One region of the Blautia sp. 2227st1_G12_2227SCRN_220401 genome, then DNA from elsewhere that is predicted to be linked to it. Evidence: predicted binding sites of a transcription regulator. Region 1 holds the regulator's gene; each other region holds the start of a gene.

Region 1 (10,007 bases):
AGATAGAAGTTCAGATATGCGATCCCGTCATCTGCTGGTCCTTCCGGCATGATATCCACGAACATCTGCGCTTTGTCCTCATCAGTCAGCGGCTGTTTATCCTGGATTTCCACACCTTCAATTCCCACCTCGGCAAGTGTACAGATCACAATATCCTCTGCCTCTGTTTTTGTCTTAAGTGTAAAACGGTTCCATTTCATTTTTTATATCTCCTTATGCTGTATACACATTTACGGATTTTCATTCCAGTCTGTCGCCTGTTTTCTATTGTCCCGAAAACGGGCACTTCTTTTAATATACACGAATACAGAAAAAAAAGAAAGAGGCATTTTGTGCCTCTTTCCTGTTTTCACTTTATTTATTCCTCAAACATTTCCTTAACTTTCTCACGGAAACCTTTTTTCTTCTTTTCGGTTTTTTCGGAAGTCTCGGATGTGCTGTCCTCTGACGGACGGTTTCCACATGCCGCATCAAAAGCTTCCAGAGCTTTCTTTGCTTCCTCATTGAGATTTGTCGGAGTCTGGACTACCAGGGTTACATAGTGATCACCACGAACGTTCTTGTTACGTAATGACGGAACACCTTTGCCCTTCAGGCGGATTCTTGTATCCGTCTGTGTTCCCGGTTTCACCTCATAGGAAACCTCACCGTCAACGGTATTAATACGCATCTCACCGCCAAGTGCAGCCTGTGCAAATGTGATCGGAGCTGTTGAAAAGATATTCATATCCTGTCTCTGGAAGATCGGATGACGGGCTACATTTACCTCAACCAGCAGATCTCCTCTCGGACCGCCGTTGGTTCCCGGTTCACCTTTTTCGCGGATACGGATACACTGACCATTATCAATACCTGCCGGTACAGATACCTGGATCTTCTTTCTGGAAGAGGTATATCCGGTTCCACGGCAGGCACTGCATTTGTCCTTGATCACCTTACCGGTTCCGTTACAGTCCGGACAAGTCTGAACATTACGTACCATACCAAACATGGACTGCTGGGTGTAAACGATCTGGCCCTGGCCTTTACATTTCGGACATGTGACCGGTGATGTTCCCGGTTTCGCTCCGGTTCCGTGACATGTGGTACACTCATCCTTCAGAACGATCTCCAGCTCTTTCTCGCATCCGAAAACCGCTTCCTCAAAAGTAATGTTCACACGTGCACGAAGGTTGGCACCCTTCATCGGTCCATTGTTGGCCCGTCTGGTTCTGCCTCCGCCGCCGAACAGGTCTCCGAAGATATCTCCGAAGATGTCTCCCATATCCGCACCGTTGAAGTCAAATCCACCAAAGCCGCCGGCACCGCCTCCGCCGCCGTTTTCGAATGCTGCATGACCAAACTGATCATACTGTCTTCTCTTGTCGGCATCACTTAAAACGGAGTAAGCCTCTGTCGCCTCTTTGAATTTCGCTTCAGCCTCTTTATCACCCGGATTTACATCCGGGTGATATTTCTTGGCCAGCTTACGATATGCTTTTTTTAATGTTGCGTCGTCGGCGTTTTTATCCACACCTAAGACTTCATAATAATCTCTTTTATCAGCCATTGTAATTATTTCCTACTTGTCTTAGACTTCCTTGTAATCAGCATCTACAACATCATCGCCGTATCCTGCTTCATTTCCGCCCTGAGCACCAGCGTTTCCGCCCATGTTGCCCATATCCGGTCCAGGACCAGCCTGACCCTGAGCTCCCTGAGTCTGCTCATACATCTTGGAGAACAGTTTCTGAGCGCTCTCCATCATCTTCTCCTGTGCAGCCTTGATATCTGCAACCTGAGAATCAGTAAGCTCCTGTGCATTTGCTGTCTGTGCAAGAAGATCCTTCAGTGCATTGAGGTCTGCCTCAACACTTGCTTTATCGTTTGCATCAAGCTTGTCGCCTGCTTCCTTCAGAGCATTCTCAACCTGGAATACCATGGAGTCTGCATTGTTTCTTGTGTCGATCGCCTCTTTACGTTTCTTATCCTGAGCCTCGAACTCAGCTGCTTCTTTGACAGCTTTGTCGATATCGGAATCGGACATATTGGAACCAGCTGTGATTGTGATGTGCTGCTCTTTACCTGTTCCAAGGTCTTTAGCGGATACATTAACGATACCGTTGGCATCGATGTCAAATGTTACCTCGATCTGCGGAACTCCACGACGTGCTGGCGGGATTCCATCCAGACGGAACTGGCCGAGGGATTTGTTGTCTTTCGCGAACTGACGCTCACCCTGTACAACGTTGATATCTACAGCTGTCTGGTTATCTGCTGCTGTGGAGAAGATCTGGCTCTTCTTTGTAGGAATTGTAGTATTTCTCTCGATCAGACGAGTTGCGATACCACCCATTGTCTCGATGGACAGTGACAGTGGAGTAACATCCAGAAGAAGGATATCACCGGCACCTGCATCACCTGCAAGTTTACCACCCTGTACGGAAGCACCAAGTGCAACACACTCATCCGGGTTCAGGTTCTTGCTTGGCTCTTTGCCAGTTAACTGTCTTACCTTATCCTGTACAGCCGGGATACGGGAAGAACCACCAACCAGAAGTACCTGGCCAAGCTCAGAAGCTGTGATACCTGCATCAGACAGTGCACGGCGAACCGGCTCTGCTGTCATCTCTACAAGATCATGTGTCAGCTCATCAAATTTAGCTCTTGTAAGGTTCATATCGAAATGCTTCGGTCCCTCAGCTGTAGCTGTGATGAACGGAAGGTTGATGTTTGTTGTTGTTGCGGAAGAAAGCTCTTTCTTAGCCTTCTCAGCTGCCTCTTTCAGTCTCTGAAGAGCCATCTTATCATTGCTTAAGTCTACGCCCTCTGTTCTCTTGAACTCAGCAAGCATGTAATCTGTGACTTTCTTATCAAAGTCATCTCCACCAAGACGGTTGTTACCAGCTGTGGAAAGAACCTCGATAACACCATCACCGATCTCGATCACAGATACATCGAATGTACCACCGCCAAGGTCGTATACCATAATCTTCTGCTCTTTCTCATTGTCAAGACCATATGCAAGAGCTGCTGCTGTAGGCTCGTTGATGATACGTTTTACATCAAGACCTGCGATCTTACCTGCATCTTTGGTAGCCTGACGCTGAGCATCGTTGAAGTAAGCCGGAACTGTGATAACTGCCTCTGTTACCTTCTCACCAAGATATGCCTCTGCATCCTTTTTCAGTTTCTGAAGGATCATTGCGGAGATCTCCTGTGGAGAATATTTCTTGTCATCGATGGTTACACGGTAATCGGTACCCATCTCTCTTTTGATAGAGGAGATCGTTCTGTCTGCATTTGTAACTGCCTGACGTTTTGCAGGCTCACCTACCAGACGCTCTCCTGTTTTTGTGAATGCTACAACGGATGGTGTTGTTCTTGCGCCTTCTGTATTTGCGATAACTGTCGGCTGTCCACCTTCCATTACGGCTACACAGCTGTTTGTTGTACCTAAGTCAATACCAATAATCTTTCCCATGATTTTTTCCTCCTGTTTTAGTCTGTATCTGTTAAAATAAAGTTTGTTGTCAGTTAGTTCGCAACCTTCACCATACTGTGGCGTACTACGAAATCCTTGTAGGTGTAACCCTTCTGGAATTCTTCCACCACGATGTTCTCTCCAACCTCTTCATCCTCCACATGCATCACTGCATTATGGAAATCCGGGTTGAATTCCTTTCCCACTGCTTCGATCGGCTTCACGCCAAGCTCATCCAGTGTTGTGGTAAGCTGCTTGTAGATCATTTTCATTCCATCTGCAAAAGCATCGCCTTCCTGTGCCTGTGCAAGACCTCTTTCAAAGTTATCCACAACCGGCAGGATCTTTTCAACGATCTCTTTTGCTCCGATGATGTACATACTGGATTTTTCTTTTTCCGTTCTTTTACGGAAATTATCAAATTCAGCCATGGTACGCTTCAGGCGATCGGTAAGTTCCTCCACCTTCTGCTCAGATTTATCTTTTTTCTTCTTTCCGAAGAAGGAAGTTTTTGATTTTTCTTCTTTTTTATCCTCTGAGGCAGCTTCTTCGCCTGGAGTATTGTTTTCTTCCTCCGGCAGATCTTCTCCCTCCGGTGTCAGGTTTTCTTCTTCCTGATCTCCGTCAGTTACGGGGATTTCCTTCTCCGCTTCCTGCTCTTCGGATGTTTTCTTTGTTTCCTCCGACACTTTTTTTCTACCGCCTTTCTAAGTTTTCTTCTTTTTCAAAACGTCATCCAGATGATTCTTCAGTTCCTTCAGACTGTCCACTACATTCTCATAATCCATTCGTTTGGGACCGATGATCCCGATGGTTCCGTACATTCCGTCTCCCAGTTCATATCTGGCAGTTACAATGCTGCAGTCCTTCATGGTCTGGATTGGCATCTCATCACCGATGTAAACCTGGATTCCTGTATTCTCTCCATCTGACATCTGTTCTTTTACAAGATCAGCAAGTTCATGCTTCTCCTCAAATGCGGAGATCAGCTCCGTTGCCTTCTCTTTATCGGCAAGCTCCGGATACTTGAAGATGTTAGTTGCACCTGAAGTATAGATCTCCATATCTTCCTCTTCCACATGAATGGTGGCGGCCACTGCATCCAGAACCGTTGCCACCACACCGCTGTGGCTGCCTGCCTGTTCCTTCAGTCTGGCGATCATCCCAAGGTTGATATCCTGGATCGGGATCCCATTGAGATTGGTGTTAAGAAGAAGATTCAGTTTCAGGATCGTCTGGTCGTCCATTTCCTCATCCAGATTGATGATCTGGTTCCGGACTGTGTTGTTGTCACTGACAACCACTGCCACAAGCTGAAGTTCGCTCATTCTCGACAGCTGGATGAACTTGATCTTGTTGCCGCTGTACTGCGGAACGGAAACCATGGTAGCATAGTTGGTATTGGAAGCAAGAACCTTCGCAACCTTCTTAAGCACCTTATCCATCTTATCTGTCTTCTCAATGATCAGATCTCGCAGCTCTGCGACCTCCGCTTCCTTCTCCTTCATCAACTCATTGACGTAAAGTCTGTAGCCCTTATCTGAAGGAATCCTTCCTGCTGAGGTATGAGGCTGGACGATATAGCCCATATCTGTCAGGTCTGACATTTCATTTCGGATCGTTGCGGAACTGACATTGAGATCCGCATACTTGGAAATGGTCCTGGAACCAACCGGTTCTCCGGTTTCCATATAGGTCTTGATGATTGCTTTTAAGATTTTTTGCTTGCGCTCATTCAACACCTCTTCCATGAATCCATCTCCTTTCCTTTTTATTCTTTCCTGACGGATGTTGATTCTTTTTTTACATCTGTTAGCACTCATTTTAGTGGAGTGCTAACATCTACAGTCTTTAAGATATCACCATGTAAAATATTTGTCAATATGTTTTGAAAAAAAGTTCTTATTTTTTCAAAACAAAAAAAGCATCAGTACGATGCTTTTTTGTAATACTGGTCTATGCAGTTCTGTGCCCCGGCAAAAAATTCCGCTTCTGTTTTCTGTCCCAGCATATATTTCTGAAATTCCGTTCCCATGGACGAAACGGCTTCTATGGAATCGGCACACAGTGGTCTTGCTTTCAGCTTATAATCTTTCAGATATTGCCGGATCATTTCAATGCCATCCAGATCAAAATTCTTATCCTCGATCACATCCAGTCTTGCCGGACACATTTTTGTCAGCTGTCCGTAATTTTTACTGGCCTCATATCCGGACACATACTGAAGGAACTTCAGAGCTGCTTCTTTATGATCAGAATTTTTATTCAGTACATACTGCCAGGTTGCGATATTGGTCACCTTCTCGTCAAATTCCGGAAATGGTGCCATATGGATCTTATCTTTTCCATACACGCCTGCATTCTGAAAAGTACTCAACACACCGGTATACATAAACATACATCCATACTGGCCGTTTATAAATTTTTCATTCAGCTGGTCATGCTGGTCGATCAGATTCTCCTCTGATATCATCCCTGTATCCAGCATTCGCTTCATATATTCTGCCGCTTCTCTTGTTTTCGGATCCGTCCAGTCTGTATAATCTCCTCCGAAAAAATCGACATACTCGCTGATACTATTATATATGTAAGAAATCTCCCATGCATCCCCATATGCATATTTTCCCGTATTCTGAAGCTTTTTCTGAAGGATCTCAAGATCACTGAGACAGGAGAGTCTGTCCAGACCAGCCTGATCCAGCAATTCCTGGTTCACCCAGAATGCCATGATATCCATCCTGAACGGTACCGAAAAAATATGTCCGTCTGACATGCATATTTCTTTCAGGTATTCCTGCAGAAAATTCGCCGCTGTCTCCTCTGTCATAACCGTATCTTCCAACGGAAGAAGAAATCCCTTATGTTTAAATTCGGATATCATCTCATCATTTACTGTGATCAGATCAACAGAATCATCTCCTGATGTCAGAAGAGTTGCTATTTTGGCCTGGCGATTGTCCGCATTGGCCGGACATTTTTCAATATGGATCTTTATTCCAAGATCTTTTTCCGCCTGGCTGATAAAAGAATCAAAGCCTTCTGTGCCTGCATCCACATGAAGGATCGTCAGTTCCTGTCTGTTCTCCGGCACAATATCAGATGCAGCCTCCTTCTTCTGGACTCCACATCCTGTCACTGCCAGAGCCAGGGCAAATACCCCGCAAAATACCTGTTTTTTCAATCTCTACCACCCTTTTTATCTGGGCCATCTATCCTCTTTTGACATCAACGGCTGGAACGGTGCATGAGGAAGTGTCTGATACCAGTACGCTACACTTGCCACATCATCCTGTCGTTCAAACAGGCCACGGTATCCGACGCCTATCTGCTGAATCGTAACGCGAAGATCCTCTTCAAAGCAGATTGGATCCTGTAAATGCCATCTGTAAAAGCCTCTCATTGGCGGGCAGTCATCATTATGATAAAAATTGTGGATCAGCTCGTCATGGGCAGAATAATACGGATATCCCAGATACGGCGTGTTATAATTCTGTTCCACGGTTTTTCCATCCACCTGTTTGGCAAAGCTCCAGGAACCACCAAAGTAATCTTCCGTTCCTGTTCCACAGATGGTCGGATACTCCTCATCTCCGTCAATATAAAACTTCATTTCTCCCTCGCCCCACCAGTAACGTTCCAGTGTGGTAAGTGCCATGTAGGTTCCTATATAATGGCCTTTTCCTTTTACTCCATCCAAAATTGTATAATCTTTTGTTTTTTCTGTCAACCGTTCCCTTCTCCACTGCGCATGGAAATAAGCAATATCGTCCGGAAGCTCATCATAGAGACAGTAATCTACCTGATAAAAGAAAGCCGGGATTTTATTTGCATGCTGGTTTTCCAGTGTGATCTTTGCTTTCTTCTTAAACGGCATCGGGAAATAGCAGTTAAAGCCCCTGTTTGGAACAACAGCCACCGGAACAGAATTTACAAAACATTCCCTTCCGAATCCGCAGCAGAAGAAATCACCCAGAGGACTTTCCACGGAAGGAGTTTCCTCGTCATCCCAGTACATACGGATTACAAGATCTCTCAGTACAAAGCAATCTGCCTCTGTAGTCTTGTTATCAACGGTGATCCAGATATGATTGATCTGTCCCGGTCCTTCCATTTCTGCCAGAGTTACCACAGTTCCCGGCTCAATATCCCTGAGACACGGGCTTCCTTTTCTGGACGGTCCCAGATGACTTGCAGCCATACCGCCTCTGCCTTTTTCTCCATGAGGATTTTCTGCGTTGATCGCACGGCTTTTTCCATGCTTTGCAAGTGCGATCCCTCCCAGTCCGCCTGTAAATGCCTGATACATATCTGTTTTCTCCTCTCTTTTGGAAATTAAAAATATTATATTTACGCTTTTACTCCACCTGCCATGATACCATCCATGATCTGTTTCTCAAAAACAGCTACAAAGATAATGATCGGAAGAAGGATGATCCATCCCATGGCGCTGACCAGATCCCACGGAACTCCATACATGTTGTCACGTAACGGAAGCTGTACGATGGAAACAGAAAGTACCTGAATACCATTTGAATAAAACAACGGTGTGAAAAAGTTATTCAGACAGGTAATAAAGTTGATAATGCAAACCGTAGCGATTGCCGGCTTCATCAGCGGCAGAACGATCGTAAACAGTCTCTGTGAAAAAGATGCGCCGTCAATAGCAGCTGCCTCCTCCAGTGAGATCGGGATCTCACCGACAAAGTTTCTGAGGATCAGAACCGTAAACGGTATAACGGTACTGATATAAAGAAGGATAAGTCCCGGATATGTATCATACAGCTTTACCTTCTGCATAAACTCATACAGCGGGCGGGCTGTGACAACCTCAGGGATCAGCATGGTAGCCAGAACAAACGCAAATGCAACAGAAACTCCCTTTGAGTTAAATCTTGAGAAGCCATAGGCAGCCATTGCACACAGCACGGTACTGATCACAAGTGTAATGCCTACGATCAGAACTGTATTTCCGATCTTTGAAAGCAGTCCTACATTCTGTATCAGAAATTTATAGCTTTCCAGTGTGGGATGATCCGGAAGATAATCGATCGGTGTTTTAAACAGTTCTCCTGACGGTGTGATCGAAGAAATAAAGATCCAGTAAACCGGGAACAGGATCAGAAAAGCCACAACTGCAAACAGAACCCATCTTCCAACGGCTACCACTCCATGATAAACATTATATTTTCCTGTATTCTTCACGATAATTCCCCCTAACTGTCAAACTTATTCATAACACGTATATTCAGCCAGCTGAAGATCGCCATTACAACAAACAGCAGCATAGCCAGCGCCGAAGCATATCCTACGTTTAGATTTGTAAATGCTTCTGTTGTGATTCTGTATGCGATCAGCGCAGTATCCTCTCCAGGGCCTCCAGATGTCATGGAATAAACCAGATCGAAGGTTGTCAGTCTCCAGAGTGTGAACGGAATACATAAAGTCAGGACATTTTTTGCGATCAGCGGAAGTGTGATCCGGAAAAAGCTCTGGATCCCGTTTGCACCGTCTACCTTTGCTGCCTCATAGATATCGCCGGAAATAAACTGAAGTCCGGAAAGTACAAGAATTGCAAAGAACGGAAGGTCCTTCCACAGGTCCATTGCAATTACCGCTGCTCTTGCAGTACCTGTATTGATCAGCCAGCTGTTCTGGTAACCCGGTACAAACCAGCGGATAAAATCATTGATCAGACCATAATCATTGTTAAATGCCCATTTTGCAGCCATACCGGCTACTACTGCAGGCATAGCCCACGGGATCAGCACGATGGTCCTCAGAAAACGGCGGCCTTTGAATTTCATATTCAGGATCAGTGCCAGGATAACTCCGAGGATCACATGAAAGATCATGGAAGCAACCACAAATATTGCCGTAAAGCTGATCGATGTGAGCACTTTAGGATCAGAAAATACCTTCAGGTAATTCTTGAAGCCTATAAATTCATTGATACCTGCAAGGATACTGATATTAAAGAAGCTGTTTTTCACAGTCATCAGAATGGGATATACTGTTGTAAAACCTCGAATCAGTACAACCGGCAGGATCAAAAGCCATGGTATCCACTTCATATTTTTTTTGCTTATTGTCATGGAACTTTCCTCCCTGTTCATCAAGCAATGTAAAGCAGACTTTTACCTCTGCTTTACATTGCTGTTTTTTTATATCTTTTACTTATACATATCTACCACATCCTGAGCCTTCTTGCAGAACTCATCAACTGTAATCTCGTCTTTCATACAGGACTGGAAGATTGTTCCCATATCGCTGATAAATTCCATTGTCTGTGCCACCATCGGACGTCCCTGTACATTGCATTCATTTGCATATCTGCTGTACATTTCTTTTGCCGGGTCAGAATCCGGAACTACCTTCTCTGCAACATCCTTTCTTGCAGGATATCTGTCAAATGCTTTATAGGAAGCTTCCATTCCGCCTTCATCAGCCATATACTGGAGGAATTTCACAGCTGCATCTTTATTCTTGGATGCTTTGTTGAGAACATAGCTCCAGGAATCTGTAAAGATCGCACGCTCTCCCTTGC
Region 2 (10,007 bases), on a different contig from region 1:
CGTCTGAATTTTTGCAGAAAACAGAAAAACAGCTGCCACACGTTTATCGCACGGCAACTGTCTTTTGTCCTATCAGTTCATCTTTGTTCTTTACACCTCAGATCAAATATTTTAAACTGATATTACTTATAATAACCATATATCGAAAGGCAGAAAACTCTCATGAAAAACAAGCAGGTCATGAACCGCCAGACTTCATCAAAAGAACTTCATCTTATTTCCTGCGGCTGGGAAAAATGTACACCGGAACAGTCCTACGGCCCTGGTGTCCGGCGATATTACACCATCCATTTTGTGCTGAGCGGACAGGGATATTTCTATATGAACAACCGGAAATATACCTTGAAAGCCGGACAGTGCTTTTTCATTCCTCCTGTGACCAGCTCTCTCTACAAAGCAGAGCCTTCTGATCCCTGGACTTATATCTGGATCTGTTTCAATGGAGAAAATGCTCCCATACTTTGTGAACACTGTCATCTTACTGAAGAAACTCCGGTCCAGCAGCTAAATTCGGTTCTTCCCTATCAGGAAACCATTCTTGAAATGATGACTCACCCGCAACTGACGCCCTCCAGTGAAGCCTATATCCAGAGTGGTCTTTACCGGATTATCGCCATGCTGGAGGAAGAATTTCATGCTTCCTACACCACCATGGAATCCAACGATAATTTTTACATCACACAGGCTGTTGATTACATCAAAAAAAGTCCGCTACAGAATATCACTGTGACAGATGTTGCTGACTATCTCCATATCAGCCGCAGCCACCTTTACGGACTTTTTAAAAAACATCTTGGAACCACACCCCAAGCATTCCTGACTTCAGCCAAGATCATCAACGCCCGGGAGCTTCTGACCATCACGGATATCCCTGTCTCCAGCGTGGCGTTCTCCTGCGGATATCAAAATCCATTTGCCTTTTCCCGTGCCTTCAAAAAAGAAACCGGCATGACGCCACGGGAATACCGGGAAAAATATCATCATGCCGAGGATCTTCTGGATTGCTGAACCACTTTTCCTGATTTACGGAACAACTACCTTGGCATTATAGTACTCCACCGTAGCATCCATGGTCGGACCTTCGTTGTCAAACCAGTCATAAGTGATAGTTTCGCCGTTTTCTCCCCATGCCTCCGGGCAGTCGATTTCTTCCCAGTCAAGCGGAACAAAATGCTCTTCCTGTTCTGATGCACGCAGCATGATCTGATGCAGCTCCTCAAATTCCTCCGGATTCAAAACTCCAGGTTTTGCGGATACAAACAGTGGTGTACCGCTCTTTGCAAGAACGTCTGCCCACTGACGATTTTTCTCCCATGGGATCATTCCGAAAATACCGACACAGTCTGCATCAATATGGTAAAACGTATTGTGCTGCGGAAGACGGAATGCCAGCGTATTTACGCCCATTCGTCTGGTACGCTCCCAGATACGTCCGCTGGTATCGTCACCGGTCCGGTTCAGATGCATCAGGCCTGCGCCGAGATGTCCGATAGTATTGCAGCCGATGATCACTGCGTTGTTGCTCCGGGAAGCATCATAAATCTCCTGATAAAGCATTTTTACGATTTCTGCGCTGGTTTTGGTCTGATCATAAAAATGCCATTTCTCCATGGAATTGTCTCTTAAATTCGCCTCAAATCCCCATTTTCCAAAGAGATCAAAGGTAGAAAAATCATGCTTGATCAGCGTGTATCCCCAATCACAGATCCTCTCGATATCTTTACGGATATATTCCAGTGCATCCGGGTGGGACGGATCGAGACAGTCATTATAGGAAATCCTCCACTCATTCGGGATATTCTCATCTTCATTAAGAAGCAGACGGACCCAGATACCCGGGCGGACACCTTTTTTCTCCAGCTTGTCTGCAAGACCTTTCATATCCGGAAATCTGGCATTGCCTTTTGTCCAGGGTCCACCGTTGTATTCATCCAGGCGGTGATGCTCCTGCCAGCAATCATCAATGACCATGAACGGAGGATTTTTTACACCTTCGGTCAGTTTCAGGATATAATCGGTATCACTTAAGATCTCCTCTTCGGAGCTGTCACCGTAAGCATAGTACCAGTTATTGCTTCCATATACCGGAAACTCTGGGAAGATCGGATCTGTACACATTTTTTCACAGAATTTATGTGCAGTTTCAAAAGTATCTGCTCCTTCTGCTTCCATGCAGACGATCTGTGCGGCACACAGCTTTCTTCCTTTCAGCTGTACTCCTGTATTTCCGCAGCGAACATCCAGAAACAAAGTAATTCCTTTGGTATCCACCTGCCAGCAGCACATAGCAGAAGGACGGACCTTTACGCCAAAGCAGAGAACCTTCTCAGAAAGCTTCGCCAGAAAATACCATGGCAGATAACGGTTTCCGCTCATTCCATGCCATTCCGCATCACCATAGGTACGTTCCCAGGCATCTCCCAGAAATCTGGCTGATTTCGGGATCTTATAGTTCCATCTCAGCTTCACACATCTCACTGCATCCTCGGATGTGACAAATATATCCTCATGTTCACCTGCGTCCTGAAATTCCACAGTAGTTGCACCGGCAGCTACTGTCGTCTGCCCTCCCTGGCACACAAGTCTCTCCTCTTCTGTTTCCACTGTTACATAATCCGGTACCCCAAGCTTAAAATCTGCATATTTTTTCTGCATTATTCTCTCCTCCTGTACTTTTTCATTTACATTTTGCTTTACCTGCATACTCATGAACACTGTCTTTCTATCGTCTGTTCAACTCAGAAGAATGTACGAAAAATTTTTTTAATACATTTTGTCTATATGCCTTATTATATTGATTTTTTTGGTTTTTTCTATGCTTTAAAGTTATTATAACATTGCAGAATGTTCAATCTGCATAAGATTTTCAGTCCTTGTCCGATTCGCTTTTTAATATAAGAACATAAGGGGCTAAAGGTGGAAATTAGTTTTTCATTTTACTTAACACAAATTCTTCACATTTTTTAGCACTCACCTCTTGACTTTGCTAGCAACAAGTGTTATATTACATATAGAACAAAGAAGGAGATAAAAAAGAACTTCCAGATGTTCAGAATAAAACCAAACGATCACCACTGCGGAATAACCCGAAGTGGTAACTATATACCGGCAACAGTTGGATTTCTTGATCCACCGGAACGGCTTTTCAATTTGAAAGGAGAAATGACTTATGATGTTCCCGAGTGTATTTGGAGAAAACTTATTTGATGACTGGATGGATGATTTTGGATTCAGAGATAATTTCTTTAGCGGAAAGAACCCTCTTTATGGCAAACATGCAAAAAATATCATGAAAACTGATGTACGTGAAACAGATAAAGGCTATGAGCTGGATGTAGATCTTCCAGGATTTAAGAAAGATGAAGTACAGGTACAGCTGAAGGATGGTTATCTTACCATCTCCGCTGCCAAGGGTCTTGACAAAGACGAGGAAGACAAGAAAGGCAATTATATCCGCCGTGAACGTTATGCCGGCAGCACAAGCAGAAGCTTCTATGTTGGTAATGGTGTAAAAAACGAAGATGTCCATGCAAAATTTGAGAACGGTGTTCTGAGACTTTCTATTCCGAAAAAAGCAGCTGAAGAGATTGAAGCTGATAAATATGTATCTATTGAAGGCTGACATTGACTCACTCTCACAGGGGGAGGATCCATAGGGATTCTCCTCCTCTTTTTTATACTCAATAATACATATGACACTCTCTTTCCAATTTACTACGTACTCACAAGTACTTTCACTCTATAGTAATGATCCTTTTGTCAAAGTTTTCATGATATTGGATATTTTTTAACAAATATGCTTGATTTTTTGAATATTTTTTATATATTTTGCATTATATTATTTCATTTTTTTGAAATTAATGGTATAATATGCACAGCTAATCGGATATTTGCAATCCGCATTCGGTTAAATAAATCTGTTTCGTAATCCTTCAGGATAATTCTCCTGAACAACCACGTAAAACATGATCACGACAGGAGGTTTTTATTATGGATCAGGACAACATCATAAAAATTTATGCACGCAATGACAACCGCATACAGCTTAAAATGATTCCGGGACACTTCGTAACATCCCAGTCCCATATCACACACTACCTGGATCTCACTACTATGAAATCCAGATGCGCTGAAGCACAGCGTATTGCATCCGCTCTCGCAGCAAATTACGAAGCATCCATTCCGGTAGACACCATCGTCTGCATGGACGGACTTGAAGTGATCGGTGCTTATCTCGCCGAAGAACTGACCAAAGCCGGCGTCCTTTCCATGAACGCACACCAGACCATCTACGTCATCACCCCTGAGTTCAACAGCACCGGGCAGATGATCTTCCGCGACAACTATGAACCAATGATCAATGGAAAAAACATCCTCATCCTAAATGGTTCCATCACCACCGGATCCACATTGAACCGAGCTATCGAAAGCGTTCTGTACTATGGCGGTAAGATCCGCGGCGTGGCAGCCATCTACAGCAGTGTAGACAGTGTAGCCACACTCCCTGTCCACTCTATCTTTCAGGCCAGAGACATCCCGGACTATCACTCCTACCGCTCTGACAACTGCCCACTGTGCAAAAACCGCCAGAAAATCGATGCTATTGTCAGCAGTTACGGATATTCTGTATTATAAGATTCAGATCAATCAACGAATCCCCCATGGATAGCAAAACCAGTGGGGGATTCTCTTTATCTTTTCTTATTATAATTGATATTCTCTGTACATGGCTTCACGCATTTCTTTATCCGTAACAACCTTCTGAATCTCATTACCACGCTCATCAAGTATAAGCCTGTTGATCAGAACACTAAGTCGTTCTTCCCCCTGGGCCATTCCCTGAGCTATTCCCTGAGCCATTCCCTGGGCCATTCCCTGAGCCATTCCCTGAGCCATTCCCTGTTCTCGCCCCAGTGCTTCAGCCTGTTCCTTAGCTTCCGCCATCAGTCTTGCCCTTTTCTCAGATTCCAGTTCCAGAACATGTCCACCCATAATCTCACCTATTCCTTTCCGGACTTTCTCCTCATTTCTGAAAATATGATCAGATATCCGAGTTATCAGTCCAATCAGATCACTGAACAGTTCAGACCTTCCAGATTCAGTGATCTCTACCTCCAGTTTACTCCGGATCACTTCATATTCATTCAGTAATTCCTGAAAAAGTTGTGGATTCTCACTCATCTCATGCCCTCTTTTTTCATATCGCATGATATAAAAAGGAAGCAGCATAAGAAGACTCTTTTCAAATATCTTATCTTTTGTATAATTCTCTACTTTAATGGCAGGCACTCTGTACAAATGACATCCCCCATCCGGAAAAACCACATCCACTTCCAGAAAATCCGGCGTATTCCTACTATTTCTCAGATACAACACACAAGAACGTGGAAACTCCATCCGATACCTCCGTCCCTGCTTTCTGGCAAACTCAACAGCAGTTGCAAAATCATACTCTATCATCCGTACAGCCATTGTCGTGTCATCCGTACTCTGGCATTCTATATGATAAATCCTGTTTCCGATCAACAGCCGCGAATCCGTAATAATCTCACCATCCACCCGCTGATACTCGTTACGCAGCTGCACAATCTCCATATCAGCCGGGTATGATGTATGAAAAACATCATTGATCAAAGGCACGACCAGAAACGTCATTTTCTCCATCATAGTACGAAAAACATCATCAAAAATCGTATTATCTCTCAAACAATACTCCTTCTGGTATATACAATTATACCATCAACCAAACACTTCAGAAACCCTGTATACAGTTTTTATAAATATTTTTGAAAAAACGCTTCAGACATTGAAGCAAAAAGAAACCAAATAAATGGATAGATCTTATAAGATATACAAATCATACCACACATCCCACCACAACACCACAAAAACCCATCTCCAAATTTCGACACCACCTTCCAGCGTCCAGCAACGCACCGACATTCACAACCTCCCTCCAAACCACAAAGAATCTCAAGCTTCCAAACTACAGGCGTCCAGCAACGCGCCGACGCTCACAACCTCCCTGACAAACACATAGAATCTCAAGCTTCCAAACTACAAGCGTCCAGCAACGCGCCGACGCTCACAACCTCCCGGCAAACACATAGAATCTCAAGCTTCCAAACTACAGGCGTCCAGCAACGCGCCGACGCTCACAACCTCCCGGCAAACACATAGAATCTCAAGCTTCCAAACTACAGGCGTCCAGCAACGCGCCGACGCTCACAACCTCCCCTCCAAACCACAAGGAAACTCAGCCTTTCCTCCCAGCCATCCAGCGCAGCGCTGATGGCTCATCCAACTCCCGTCAGACCACTCTATCCCTCCCACCATGACCGCACAGTGTGAGGTTTGCAGCAGAAGTCCGGGTGCTTTGGAGTGAGCCTTGGTCCATACTTAGCGTCTGAGGTGGTTCACGGAGAGGTACCCGGCGGCCACAAGCCGTAGGGTAAGGCCCATCTGTCTGAGCCAGGTACGCATCAGCGTACATGGCGAGTTATGGGCCGGCCGCTCCGTGAGGCACCTCAGACGCTTAGTATGACCAGGCGAAACGACGGCACCCGGACTTCTGCTGCAAATCTCACACGTCCGTCCGCGTCATCTTGCCCCCACCAAACACCTGTGCTATAATCAAACTAATTAAAAAACCGAGGTAAACCACACATGAACAAAAAAGAAATCGCAGAAATAAAAAAACAATTCACCCCTGACCGCTGCTCCATCACCCGCATCTGCGGCTGCTACGTAGACGGTGAAAAAAACAAAAAAACCGAACTCAAAGAAGCCTTCTTATCCTTATCAGAGGAAGAAACCTTCAAATACTTCGACATCTTCCGAAAAACCCTCACCGGCACCATCGGAAAAAACCTCATCAACATGGAATTTCCCCTGGATCAGGAAGCTGAAGGCGGAACCCAAAACTTCCTCATGAAACTCCGCAAAAGCAAACTCACCGACGACACCCTCACCGAAGCCTTCTACGACAGAATCATAGAAAACTACGACTACGGTGAAAACTACTACATCATCCTCATCCACGCAGTCTACGACATCCCCGGCAAATCCTCCGACGGTGCCGAAATGTTCGACGCTTCCGATGAGATCTACGATCACATCCTCTGCAGTATCTGCCCGGTCAAGCTCTCCAAAGCAGGCCTGCATTACAATGCAGAGACAAACAATATTGAAGACCGTATCCGGGACTGGCTGGTAGAAATGCCTGACTGGGGCTTCCTTTTCCCACAGTTCAACGACCGCAGTACCGATATCCACGGACTTCTCTACTACACCAAAAACGCCGAAAATCTCCGCTCCACCATGATGGAAGAAGTCTTCGGCTGCACCACACCACTATCTGCCGGAACCCAGCGTGACTCCTTCAATGCTCTGGTGGAAGAAACCCTTGGTGATGACTGTGCCTACGACACAGTCCTTGAGATCCACGAAAAGCTCAACGATCTCATCGAATCCCAGAAGGACGAACCGGAACCTGTTGTCCTCACCAAATCCGAAGTCAAACGTCTCTTCGAAGAATGCGGCGTAGAAGACGAAAAGCTCCAGAACTTCGATGAACAGTATGAGCTTGCCGCAGGAGAAAAATCAGCTCTGGTAGCATCCAACATCACCAACACCCGGAAATTCGAGATCAAAACCCCTGACGTGGTGATCCACGTAGCACCGGACCGGGCAGAACTGGTAGAAACCCGCATCATCGATGGTCGAAAATGCCTTGTGATCCCCATGGAAAGTGAAATAGAACTCAACGGCATCCGTGTCAGCACATTGAACTCTGTTGAAGATACATCAGCAGAACCGCTTCCTGTTAATGATATTACTGACATTGATAACAGTAACACCGAAGAAGAAATCCCATTTTAAAGGAGACCTTATGAACGATAAAAAAATCCTGTTCTTCGACATAGACGGCACACTGCTTACGCCTCACCCTTTCAAGGTTCCGGAGAGCACCAGCCGCGCCCTCACAAAAGCCCATGAAAACGGTCATCTTCTTTTCATCAACACCGGCCGCACCAAAGTAATGATGCCCTCTGCACTCTCAGAGCTTCATTTCGATGGCTATATATACGGCTGTGGAACCCACATTTACATGGACAACAAATTGCTTTTTTTCCGTACAGTCCCAAATCTTCTGTGCAAGGAAACCGTAGACCTTCTCCGCAAATGCAAGATCGAGGCAATTTTTGAATCCAACACTGAGATCCTGTATGATGGCGCATCTCCGGCCCAGTCCGAATTCGGAGTCAAAATGCGAAAAGAAATTCCAATGGTCGACATCACGAAATTCAATCGGGAGGATGCCTGCACTTACTCTTATGACAAATTCCTGGTACATATGCTGCCGGATTCCGATGTCGAAAAATTCCGCAGCTTCTGTAATGATCATTACACCTATTTTGATCACGGAAACGGAATCTGGGAAGTCACACAAAAGGGTACCAGCAAAGCCACAGGCATGGAATTTCTCCTGGACCGCCTTTCCATCCCCAAGGAAGACTGCTATGCATTCGGAGACAGTCCCAACGACCTTCCCATGCTGAAAGCTGCCGGAGTCAGCGTTGCTATGGGAAATGCTTACGGAGGCATCGAAGAGCACTGCACATACCAGACAGACTCAGTGGACAAGGACGGGATCCTTCACGCACTAGAGCATCTCAATCTGATCTGATGATCCGTAAAGCAGGCATGAGCATTACAAAAACGAGCCGTGTACGATAAACCCGTACACGGCTCGTTGTCTTTTCTCTTATCATTCCATTGTAAACATTGTATCTTATTTCTCAGCTTCCGGTGTAGCAGCTGCCTCAGATTCTGTACTGTCTGCAGTCTCCTCATCAGCCTTTGCAGAATCTCCCTCTGTCTCCGGTGTCTCGGTCACATCGGTCTGCTCCTCAGCTGCCGGTGTCTCAGTTGCCTCAGCCGCTGCAGAATCTGCTGTCGGTGTCTCAGTTACATCCGGGTCCGGTGTCGGAGTTGAAGTCTGGATCGTAAAGCTGTGATTATCTGTGATCTTGATCTTCTTGATCAGTTTTTTCTCTTCTTTGATATCAGCTTTCTTCTTCCAGCCATCTGTTGTATCATTATAGAAATCATCCTTCTTGGTGTTTGTCAGAGACTCTTTCTTACTCTCCGTTGCAGTTTTATCATTCTTGGAATCCAGTCTCACAACATACCATACGGAATCTGTCTTTATGATCTCCTCGTTCAGTGCACCCTCGTCCAGCTTTCTTAAAGCGGTACGAACCTCATCCGGATAAGTAGTTCCGTTGGCAGCACTGTCATCACCTTCCTCATAGGTAGGGCATGTTCCGGTTGTTGCGGTCATATCCTCGGAGATCTCATCTCCAAGAGTATTGAAATCTGCAGCCGGATCCTCTTTAACCTTGTCATAAAACTTCTGAAGATTCTCTTTATTCTTCTTGATATCATCATCGGAAAGATCATCTCCGCTGACCTTTGCACTTGCATAGCTGAAGGACATCTGCTGATATTCTTTCTCATCCAGCTTCACGTCCGCTTTGGCTTCAATGGCATCCTTCATCTTCACATCGTATGTTTCAAGCTCGAGGAAAGTCTTTACCATATCTTCATCAACCGCAAGCTCTGCAATTGTCTCATCAGAATTGGCAGCCATGAAGTTCTTGGCAGCTTCCTCAAGAGCCTTCTGCTCATCATCTGTGATTTCAACATCATACTCGGAAGCGTGTTCTTTCTCCAGACACATCTTTTCAACAGTTTCAACAGAAGTTGTTACCGCATTTTCACCGTAAGTCTCATCGGAATCATCCATTTTGGTACTCCAGATAGACATATCGCTTCCGCCGCCAAGATACATCTTGTACATTGCCTCAGCCTGTGCCTGCTGCATACGTGCTGCCAGACTTACAACGCCAAACGGGATTTCCTGCTTATTGACTGTCACTGCGATCTTTGTACCATCGAGTTTTTTATTTCCGCAGCCTGCCATCATTCCTGCCGCTGTAACG
Region 3 (10,007 bases), on a different contig from region 1:
TACGGAATGATCAAAAAAAATAAAACACGATAAAATAAAGAATCCCCGGATTTTGGCAATCAGGGAATCCCGATACAGGAATTCCCGAAACTGTTCCACATTTCCGGGGATCTCTTTATTTGATCATTTTTTTGCGGTCTGTGCGGCCGACGAGATAATCGATGCTGGTGTCGTAATAATTTGCCAGCCGGATAAGCATTTCGATAGGAATATTACGGGATCCCGTTTCATAATGGGAATAAGAACGCTGACTGATATGAAGAATCTCACTTAATTCTCTCTGGGACAGATCCGCGTCTGTACGTAAATCCTGAATACGCTGAAATTTCATTGTGCTCACCTCTTCTTTCTATTGAAAGTATAAAACAGAACGAAATGCACCCTTGCAAAAGGGAGCAAAATGGACTATACTAAATTTATTATCTTCTAAAATTCAGAAAATGTCTATCTGAAAATTCCCTTGTTTTTAACCAATGCGGATTTCGAATATCCGCCTGACCTGAAAAGACGAAAAGATGGAAGATCGGGATCCGTTTTTTCGCAGAAAGGAATGTATTTGTTTGCGAGTGTTTTATCAGCAGCGATCTACGGAATGGAAGTACGTGAGATCCAGGTTGAGGCAGATGTCAGTGATGGTCTGCCTTCTTTTGCTATGGTAGGATTTCCCTCTGCCCAGGTGAGAGAGGCCCAGGAAAGAGTCCGGACTGCATTTAAGAACAACCGGCTTTGTCTGCCACCAAAAAAAGTAACTGTAAATTTTGCACCTGCCGATATGAAAAAGGAAGGAGCCGGTTTTGATCTGCCTGTGGCGGCTGCAGTACTTGCGGCTGCCGGAATTCTGGAACCGGATCTTCTGGAAGGAGTTATGATCGTAGGAGAGATCAGTCTGAATGGAGAGATCCATGGGGTTGCCGGAGTTTTGCCTCGGGTGATCCGCGCAAGAGAGCTGGGCTTACGCTTTTGCGTTATTCCGGAGGAAAACATCCGGGAGGGGAATCTGGTGAAGGATATGCCGGTGTTTGGAGTAAAAAGTCTGAATGCCATGATCCGATGTCTGAGAGACCCAAACACTTATACAGCTGCGTATCAGGAAAAAGAAAAAACAGAAAACAAACCGGAAATACCAAAGGTTGATTTTGCGGACATCTGCGGGCAGGAAGGAGCCAGGCGGGCGGCAGAGATCGCAGTGAGCGGTTTTCATAATATTCTTTTTATCGGACCGCCAGGATCCGGAAAGACCATGCTGGCAAGACGTCTGCCGACCATTATGCCGGAGATGACATTTGAGGAAAGCCTGGAGATCACCAAGGTATACAGTGTGGCAGGACTTCTCACGGAAAAAGATCCGCTGATCCGGCAGAGGCCTTTTCGAAGTCCGCATCATACCAGTTCCCCTCAGGCTTTGGCAGGTGGCGGCAGGATACCGGGGCCGGGGGAGATCACTCTTGCACACAGAGGTGTTCTTTTTCTGGATGAGATGCCGGAATTTTCCAGAAAAAGCCTGGAGATCCTGCGTCAGCCGCTGGAAGATAAGGAGATCCATCTGTCCAGAGCTGCCGGAACTTATATTTTTCCGGCTAGTTTTATGCTGGCGGCAGCGATGAATCCCTGTCCCTGCGGATTTTACCCGGATATGAACAGATGTCGTTGTACGTCAGGGGAGATCACGCATTATCTTGGAAAGATCAGCCAGCCTCTCCTGGAGCGTATTGATATCTGCACAGAAGTTCCGGCAGTGAGTTTTTCAAAAATGAAAAAGAAAATTGCAGGGGAATCCTCTGCGCAAATAAGAAAGAGGGTGGAAGCAGTACAGGAGATCCAGAGAGAACGTTACAAAAAGGAAAAATTTTGCTTCAATGGGGAGCTTGACGGAAGAAAACTGGAAAAATACTGTGTAATGACGGGAGGGGCAGACAAACTTCTGGAGCAGGCATATGAGCAGTTTCAATTCAGTACCAGAGCATATCATAAGATCCTGAAAACGGCCAGGACCATCGCGGATATGGAATCCTCCGAAAAGATAAAGGAAGAACATATCTGCGAAGCTCTGACGTACCGGGCATATGATAAGAAATACTGGTCATAAAACAGAAAAAAGGAAGGTATTTTATATGGAAGAAATACAGCAAACAAGGATCCGGTGTGCCCGGAAGGACAGTAGTGTTTATCCGGCAAGACTTCAGGAACTTCCTGGTATGCCAAAACAATTATATTATATTGGAAGATTTCCGGATGATGACAAACCTACAGCTGCAATTGTAGGAGCAAGGCTGTGCAGTCCTTACGGACGGATACAGGCATTTAATTACGGAAAATTCTTAAGCGAACATGGGGTACAGGTGATCAGCGGTATGGCGGCCGGCATTGATGCTGAGGGCCACAAGGGTGCTCTGGAAGGTGGTACCCCGACCTTTGCCGTGCTGGGAAATGGCGTGGACATCTGTTATCCTTCATCCAGCAGAGGTATTTACCGGAGAATCCCCGAAAAAAACGGAGGGATCATCAGCGAATATGAACCAGGTACCAAAGGCAGGGCATATTATTTTCCGGCAAGGAACCGGATCATCAGCGGACTGGCAGATCTGGTGCTTGTGGTGGAAGCAAAAGAAAAGAGCGGATCACTGATCACAGCTACCTGTGCACTGGAACAGGGGAAGATGGTATACGCCATTCCGGGAGCAGTAAATGATGCGCTGAGCCGAGGCTGTCACAAGCTGATCTACGACGGAGCAGGAATTGCATACTCTCCGGAAATACTTCTGGATGAGTGGGGATTATCTGTGAAAAAAAAGACAAATTTGTCTGAAAAAAGCAAGTTAGGACTTGCAACGGATTTGGATTTGGTGTATAGTTGTCTCGATTTACGACCAAAAAATCTGGATCATATTATCAGAAAAACCGGTTTTTCACCGGGAAAAACAGCCGGGATCCTGGGACAGCTTATTTTGATGGGGCTTGTGAAGGAAACCGGGAGACAGTATTATATCAGACTTGAATAAATGCTTTTTTGCCCGGAGATTTAGCAGGAGTTTTTAAGCCGGACAGGAAGGCAGAATGAGATTAGGAGAGGTAAAATGGCCAAAAATCTGGTGATAGTAGAGTCACCTGCTAAAATGAAGACAGTAAAGAAATTTCTGGGGGCAAATTATACAGTAGAAGCGTCCAACGGTCATGTGAGGGATTTCCCCAAGAGCCAGTTTGGTATTGACGTGGACAATGATTTTGAACCGAAGTATATCACAATACGAGGAAAAGGTGAACTTCTTGCAAAACTTCGTAAAGAAGCAAAAAAAGCAGATAAGATCTATCTTGCAACTGACCCTGACCGTGAGGGAGAAGCAATTTCCTGGCATCTGATGCAGGCTTTGAAGACAGATACTGCAAAGATGCACAGAATCACATTTAATGAAGTAACAAAAACAGCAGTTAAGGCGTCCATCAAGCAGGCCAGGGAACTGGACATGAATCTGGTAGATGCACAGCAGGCCAGACGTATGCTGGATCGTATGGTAGGTTATACCATCAGTCCGCTGCTCTGGGCCAAGGTAAAAAGAGGCTTAAGTGCAGGCCGTGTACAGTCTGTGGCACTGCGTATCATCTGTGACAGAGAAGATGAGATCAATGCATTCATTCCTGAAGAATACTGGAGCCTGGAGGGTGAATTTCAGGTAAAGGGTGAGAAGAAACCGTTGACAGCCAAGTTCTATGGAACAGATAAAAAACTTCCGATCAGAAACCGTCAGGAAATGGATGAGATCCTGAAAAGTCTGGAAGACTGTAAATATGAGATCACAGAAGTAAAAAAAGGTGAGAGGATCAAAAACGCTCCCCTTCCGTTTACCACAAGTACTCTGCAGCAGGAAGCTGCCAAGACACTGAATTTTTCTACGCAGAAGACTATGCGCCTGGCACAGCAGTTATATGAAGGTGTGGATGTAAAAGGCAGTGGTACGGTAGGTCTGATCTCCTATCTGCGTACAGATTCTACTCGAATTTCAGAGGAAGCAGATGCAGCAGCAAGAACTTATATTTCTGAGCAGTATGGTTTGGATTATGTTTCTCAGACAGAGAAGGCAATCAAAAACGGACAGAAGATACAGGATGCTCATGAGGCGATCCGTCCTACAGATATTGCGAGGACACCAGTTCTGGTGAAGGAATCCCTGACCAGGGATCAGTTCCGTTTATATCAGCTGATCTGGAGACGTTTTGCGGCGAGCAGAATGGCACCGGCACGTTATGAGACCACGTCTGTCAAGATCGGAGCAGGTGAGTATGTGTTTACGGTTGCAGCATCCAAGGTTGCCTTTGATGGCTTTATGTCTGTGTACACAGAAGAGGGCGATGACAAAAAGGGCAATGTTTTAAGTCAAAGTCTGGAAAAGGGTATGGAGCTGAAGCTGAAAGAACTGAAGCCGGAGCAGCATTTTACACAGCCGCCGGCACATTACACAGAGGCTTCACTTGTAAAGACCATGGAAGAGCTTGGAATCGGACGTCCAAGTACGTATGCGCCGACCATCACAACGATCATCAGCAGACGCTATGTATCCAAGGAACAGAAAAATCTTTACGTCACAGAGCTTGGAGAGGTTGTTAATAATATTATGAAACAGGCTTTTCCAAGTATTGTGGATGTAAACTTTACAGCAACTATGGAGGGACTTTTGGACTGCGTGGAAGCAGGTACTGTACAGTGGAAAACGGTTGTACGTAACTTCTATCCGGATCTGAAGCATGATGTGGATGAGGCTGAGAAAGAGCTTGAGAAAGTTGATATACAGGATGAGGTTACGGATGTGATCTGCGACAACTGTGGCCGCAACATGGTGATCAAGTACGGTCCTCATGGAAGATTTCTTGCATGCCCCGGATTTCCGGACTGCCGTAATACAAAACCATATTATGAGAAGATCGGTGTTGCATGTCCGAAGTGCGGCGGCGAAATTGTCATGAAAAAAACGAAAAAAGGCAGAAAATATTACGGATGTGAGAATAATCCGGAATGTGATTTTATGTCTTGGCAGAAACCTTCTGCAAAGAAATGTCCGAAATGTGGTAATTATATGCTCGAAAAGGGAAATAAGCTGGTTTGCAGCCAGGAAACCTGCGGATATGTGGAACAAAAACCAAAAGATGAAGATTGATTGAATAAATGCTTTTCCACCAATTTTCAGAAAATCCCGTTAAAAATAAAAAAATATAAAAAAGTCTTGTAAATTTCCAGAATAACGTGTAATATTAGACTAGAAAAACGATTTCTTTCAAGGTACGAAAGTGAAAGGAGGAAAAATGAGCGTTCAGTTGCTAGATAAAACTAGAAAAATCAATAAGCTTCTGCATAACAGCAGCTCAAGCAAGGTAGTGTTTAACGACATTTGCCAGGTGCTCATGGAAACCTTAAGTTCCAATATCCTGGTACTCAGTAAGAAAGGTAAGGTTCTGGGAGTCAGTATCTGCCCGGGTGTGGATGAGATCACAGAGCTGATCGATGACAAAATCGGCGGACATATCGACCCATTATTGAATGAGAGATTTCTTGGTGTTCTTTCCACAAAGGAGAATGTCAATCTCCAGACACTTGGCTTTGAGCATGTACCCGGAAATTATCAGGGAATCGTGAATCCGATCGATATTGCAGGTGAGAGACTGGGAACGTTATTCATGTACCGCAATGATCATCCCTATGATATTGAGGATATTATTGTCAGCGAGTATGGTACAACAGTTGTAGGCTTGGAAATGATGCGTGCGGTTCATGACGAGAACGCAGAAGAAGACAGAAAACAGCAGATCGTTAAATCGGCATTCAGTACACTGTCCTTCTCAGAACTTGAGGCGATCATCCATATTTTTGATGAGCTGGATGGGGATGAGGGTATCCTGGTTGCCAGCAAGATCGCTGACCGTGTAGGTATCACCAGATCCGTGATCGTAAATGCACTGCGTAAATTCGAGAGTGCAGGTGTGATCGAATCCCGTTCATCCGGTATGAAGGGAACTTACATTAAAGTTCTTAATGAAGTGATCTTTGATGAGCTTGAGGAGATAAAAGCACAGAGAAGCAAGAAGGCATAATGTGATCAGCACTGTCAGATGCTTGATATAAGATAAAGAACGTGACAAAAGAGACTTCCCGCTAGCGTGGGAGTCTCTTTTTTGTCTGTTTCATAAAATCAAAATAAATAATGAAATTGAGAAAACAAGAGAAAACAAGAGTATAAAAGAGATAAAATCAGAATAATATAGAAAAACCATATCTTAAAAGGGTTGCGAAAATATGTGAAATTCACTAATATAGCCATAGTGATTAGCACTCGTATAAAGTGAGTGCTAGCAGACGAAGATGGAACTTATAAAGGAGGAACATAGATCATGAAGTTAGTACCTTTAGGCGACAGAGTAGTATTAAAACAGGTTGAAGCAGAAGAGACAACAGCATCCGGAATCGTACTTCCGGGACAGGCACAGGAGAAACCACAGCAGGCAGAAGTTATCGCAGTTGGTCCTGGCGGAGTTGTAAATGGCAAAGAAGTAAAGATGGAAGTAGAAGTCGGAAACACTGTTATTTACTCCAAATATGCAGGAACAGAAGTTAAGATGGATGGTACGGATTACATCATTGTAAAACAGGAAGATATCCTGGCAGTTATTAAATAATATAAACATCTTATCGTATATCAATATAAATAGGAGGTCATTTTATCATGGCAAAAGAAATTAAATATGGCGCAGAAGCAAGAGCAGCACTTGAAGCTGGTGTAAATAAACTTGCAGATACAGTAAGAGTAACACTTGGACCGAAAGGAAGAAACGTAGTACTTGACAAATCTTTCGGTGCTCCGCTTATCACAAACGATGGTGTTTCCATCGCAAAAGAGATCGAGCTTGAGGACGGATTCGAGAACATGGGTGCTCAGATCATCAAGGAAGTTGCATCCAAGACAAACGATGTAGCAGGTGATGGTACTACAACAGCGACTGTACTTGCTCAGGCAATGGTTCATGAGGGAATGAAGAACCTGGCAGCAGGTGCCAACCCGATCATCCTCAGAAAAGGTATGAAAAAAGCAACAGATGTTGCAGTAGAAGCGATCAAGAACATGAGCCAGGCAATCAACGGCAAAGAGCAGATCGCTAACGTAGCAGCAATCTCTGCAAGTGATGAGCAGGTTGGACAGCTTGTTGCTGATGCTATGGAGAAAGTTTCCAAAGACGGTGTTATCACTGTTGAGGAGTCCAAGACCATGCATACAGAGCTTGACCTTGTAGAAGGTATGCAGTTTGACCGTGGATATATTTCCGCATACATGTCCACAGATATGGAGAAAATGGAGGCAACTCTTGATGATCCGTACATCCTGATCACAGACAAGAAGATCAGCAATATCCAGGAGATCCTTCCACTTCTTGAGCAGGTTGTTCAGGCCGGTGCGAAACTTCTCATCATCGCTGAGGATGTTGAGGGTGAGGCCCTTACAACTCTGATCGTCAACAAACTGAGAGGAACCTTCCAGGTAGTAGCTGTAAAAGCTCCTGGCTATGGTGACAGAAGAAAAGAGATGCTTCAGGATATCGCGATCCTGACAGGCGGACAGGTGATCTCCGATGAGCTTGGTCTTGACCTGAAAGAAGCTAAGATGGAGCAGCTTGGACGTGCAAAATCTGTTAAAGTTGCAAAAGAGAACACAGTTATCGTTGATGGTCTCGGTGACAAAGATGCCATTGCAAAACGTGTTGCACAGATCCGTGCGCAGATCGAGGAGACAAAATCCGAGTTCGATAAAGAGAAACTTCAGGAGAGACTTGCAAAACTGGCTGGCGGCGTAGCTGTTATCCGTGTAGGTGCTGCTACTGAGACAGAGATGAAAGAAGCAAAACTTCGTCTTGAGGATGCTCTTGCAGCAACAAGAGCAGCTGTTGAGGAAGGTATCATCGCAGGTGGCGGATCTGCTTACATCCATGCTTCCAAAGAGGTTGCAAAACTTGCAACAACACTTGAAGGAGATGAGAAGACAGGTGCTTATGTGATCCTGAAAGCTCTTGAGGCTCCGCTGTTCCACATCGCTGCAAACGCAGGACTGGAAGGCGCTGTTATTATCAACAAAGTAAGAGAGTCTGAGATCGGTACAGGCTTCGATGCTCTCAATGAGAAATACGTAAACATGGTTGAGAACGGAATCCTTGATCCGGCTAAGGTTACAAGAAGTGCTCTTCAGAATGCTACAAGTGTTGCATCTACACTCCTTACAACAGAGGCTGTAGTTTCCACAATCAAAGAAGATACTCCGGCTCCGGCTGCAAACCCGGGAATGGGAATGATGTAATTATCAGCTGAGCAGGTGAAATAATTAATTCACAAAATGAGAGGGCCTGCGCCATAGACGCGGCTCTCTTTTTGTGTTATAATCAAAAAGTCAGTAAATTACGAAAGGAAGAAACAAATGAGTGACTTATATTCAGAGCTTCTGGTAAAAAAGAAGCAGACAGCGAAAGATCTGGTTGTGAAATACGGTCTGATAGCGCTGACGGTGATCATGGTCCTGGGAGGCCTTGTGCTGAATGTACTTTTGCTGGTACCGGCTATTGCACTTGGTATTGCATGTTATTTTGTAATACCGAAGACAGATCTGGAGTACGAGTATCTGTTTGTTAACGGAGAACTGGACATTGATATGATCATGTCAAAATCAAAAAGGAAAAGAGTGAAATCGCTCCAGCTTGCGGAGGCAGACCTTGTGGCACCATTAAAGTCCCACAGAATGGACTATTATAATGGCAATCAGAAGATGAAAGAGTATGATTTTTCATCAGGAATTGAGGATCATAAACGCTATGCAATGATCATAAGAGACAGTGGAGAAACCTGCAAAGTGATCCTGGAACTGGATGACGCACTTGCAAATACCATGAAAAATTCTGCACCAAGTAAAGTTTTTTTGGATTGACATGAATCTTGTTTTTTGTTACACTAGTTCACAAATTTAAAATATCTTACACAAGGGAGGAAATGCAATGGGTACTATTATTGGTGAAGGCATTACGTTTGATGACGTCCTTCTGGTTCCGGCTTATTCTAAAGTGATTCCGAATCAGGTAGATGTTTCAACGTATTTAACCAAGAAAGTAAAGCTGAATATCCCCATGATGAGTGCGGGAATGGACACAGTTACAGAGCACAGAATGGCAATTGCCATGGCCAGACAGGGTGGTATCGGTATCATCCACAAGAATATGTCCATCGAAGCACAGGCAGAAGAGGTTGATAAGGTTAAACGTTCTGAGAACGGTGTTATTACAGATCCATTTTATCTTTCACCGGAGCATACACTGAAAGATGCCAATGATCTGATGGCGAAATACCGTATTTCCGGTGTTCCGATCACAGAAGGCAGAAAGCTTGTAGGTATTATCACAAACCGTGATCTTAAATTTGAGACAGATTTCAGCAGAAAGATCAAGGAGTGCATGACTTCTGAAGGACTGATCACAGCCAAGGAAGGAATCACACTTGAGGATGCCAAGAAGATCCTTGCGAAATCCCGTAAGGAGAAATTACCCATTGTAGATGACGACTTTAATTTAAAAGGACTCATTACCATCAAGGATATCGAGAAACAGATCAAATATCCGCTTGCAGCCAAGGATGCACAGGGACGTCTTCTCTGTGGTGCGGCAGTTGGTATCACAGCCAATGTACTTGCACGTGTAGATGCACTTGTGAAAGCGAATGTGGATGTAATCGTAATTGATTCCGCACATGGTCATTCTGAGAATATCTTAAAAGCAGTCCGCGAGATCAAGGCTGCATATCCGGAACTTCAGGTTATCGCAGGTAACGTTGCAACAGGAGCAGCTACCAAGGCACTGATCGAAGCTGGTGTAGATGCAGTTAAAGTTGGTATCGGACCTGGATCTATCTGTACCACACGTGTTGTTGCAGGTATCGGTGTACCGCAGGTTACTGCTGTTATGGATTGCTATGAAGTAGCCAACAGCTACGGAAT

What was found. Region 1 encodes HrcA, which represses chaperone genes, less so after heat shock. Its sites were predicted from a motif close to TGTTAGCACTCNNNNNNNNNGAGTGCTAACA; they were not measured.
Region 2: the regulator HrcA is predicted to act here: its motif matches at 2,962-2,992, upstream of ABCM67_RS13750 (Hsp20/alpha crystallin family protein).
Region 3: the regulator HrcA is predicted to act here: its motif matches at 6,309-6,339, upstream of groES (co-chaperone GroES).

What each region holds. Positions count from the first base shown of each region.
Region 1 is NZ_JBCLNI010000002.1:113,777-123,783, reverse strand. Features, by position in the region: gene prmA (50S ribosomal protein L11 methyltransferase) at 1-200, opposite strand, end outside; gene dnaJ (molecular chaperone DnaJ) at 359-1,549, opposite strand; gene dnaK (molecular chaperone DnaK) at 1,571-3,463, opposite strand; gene grpE (nucleotide exchange factor GrpE) at 3,517-4,152, opposite strand; gene hrcA (heat-inducible transcriptional repressor HrcA) at 4,171-5,214, opposite strand; gene ABCM67_RS01705 (extracellular solute-binding protein) at 5,391-6,644, opposite strand; gene ABCM67_RS01700 (glycoside hydrolase family 172 protein) at 6,660-7,769, opposite strand; gene ABCM67_RS01695 (carbohydrate ABC transporter permease) at 7,811-8,665, opposite strand; gene ABCM67_RS01690 (sugar ABC transporter permease) at 8,677-9,555, opposite strand; gene ABCM67_RS01685 (extracellular solute-binding protein) at 9,634-10,007, opposite strand, start outside.
Region 2 is NZ_JBCLNI010000031.1:27,369-37,375, reverse strand. Features, by position in the region: gene ABCM67_RS13760 (AraC family transcriptional regulator) at 163-1,008, shown strand; gene ABCM67_RS13755 (glycoside hydrolase family 36 protein) at 1,024-2,655, opposite strand; gene ABCM67_RS13750 (Hsp20/alpha crystallin family protein) at 3,170-3,622, shown strand; gene ABCM67_RS13745 (orotate phosphoribosyltransferase) at 3,991-4,635, shown strand; gene ABCM67_RS13740 (hypothetical protein) at 4,705-5,706, opposite strand; gene ABCM67_RS13735 (DUF4317 domain-containing protein) at 6,667-7,881, shown strand; gene ABCM67_RS13730 (HAD family hydrolase) at 7,892-8,689, shown strand; gene ABCM67_RS13725 (FKBP-type peptidylprolyl isomerase) at 8,795-10,007, opposite strand, start outside.
Region 3 is NZ_JBCLNI010000028.1:1,248-11,254, reverse strand. Features, by position in the region: gene ABCM67_RS12985 (hypothetical protein) at 1-10, shown strand, start outside; gene ABCM67_RS12980 (helix-turn-helix transcriptional regulator) at 116-331, opposite strand; gene ABCM67_RS12975 (YifB family Mg chelatase-like AAA ATPase) at 551-2,086, shown strand; gene dprA (DNA-processing protein DprA) at 2,112-2,999, shown strand; gene topA (type I DNA topoisomerase) at 3,075-5,147, shown strand; gene codY (GTP-sensing pleiotropic transcriptional regulator CodY) at 5,293-6,078, shown strand; gene groES (co-chaperone GroES) at 6,376-6,660, shown strand; gene groL (chaperonin GroEL) at 6,708-8,327, shown strand; gene ABCM67_RS12945 (DUF6106 family protein) at 8,445-8,948, shown strand; gene guaB (IMP dehydrogenase) at 9,016-10,007, shown strand, end outside.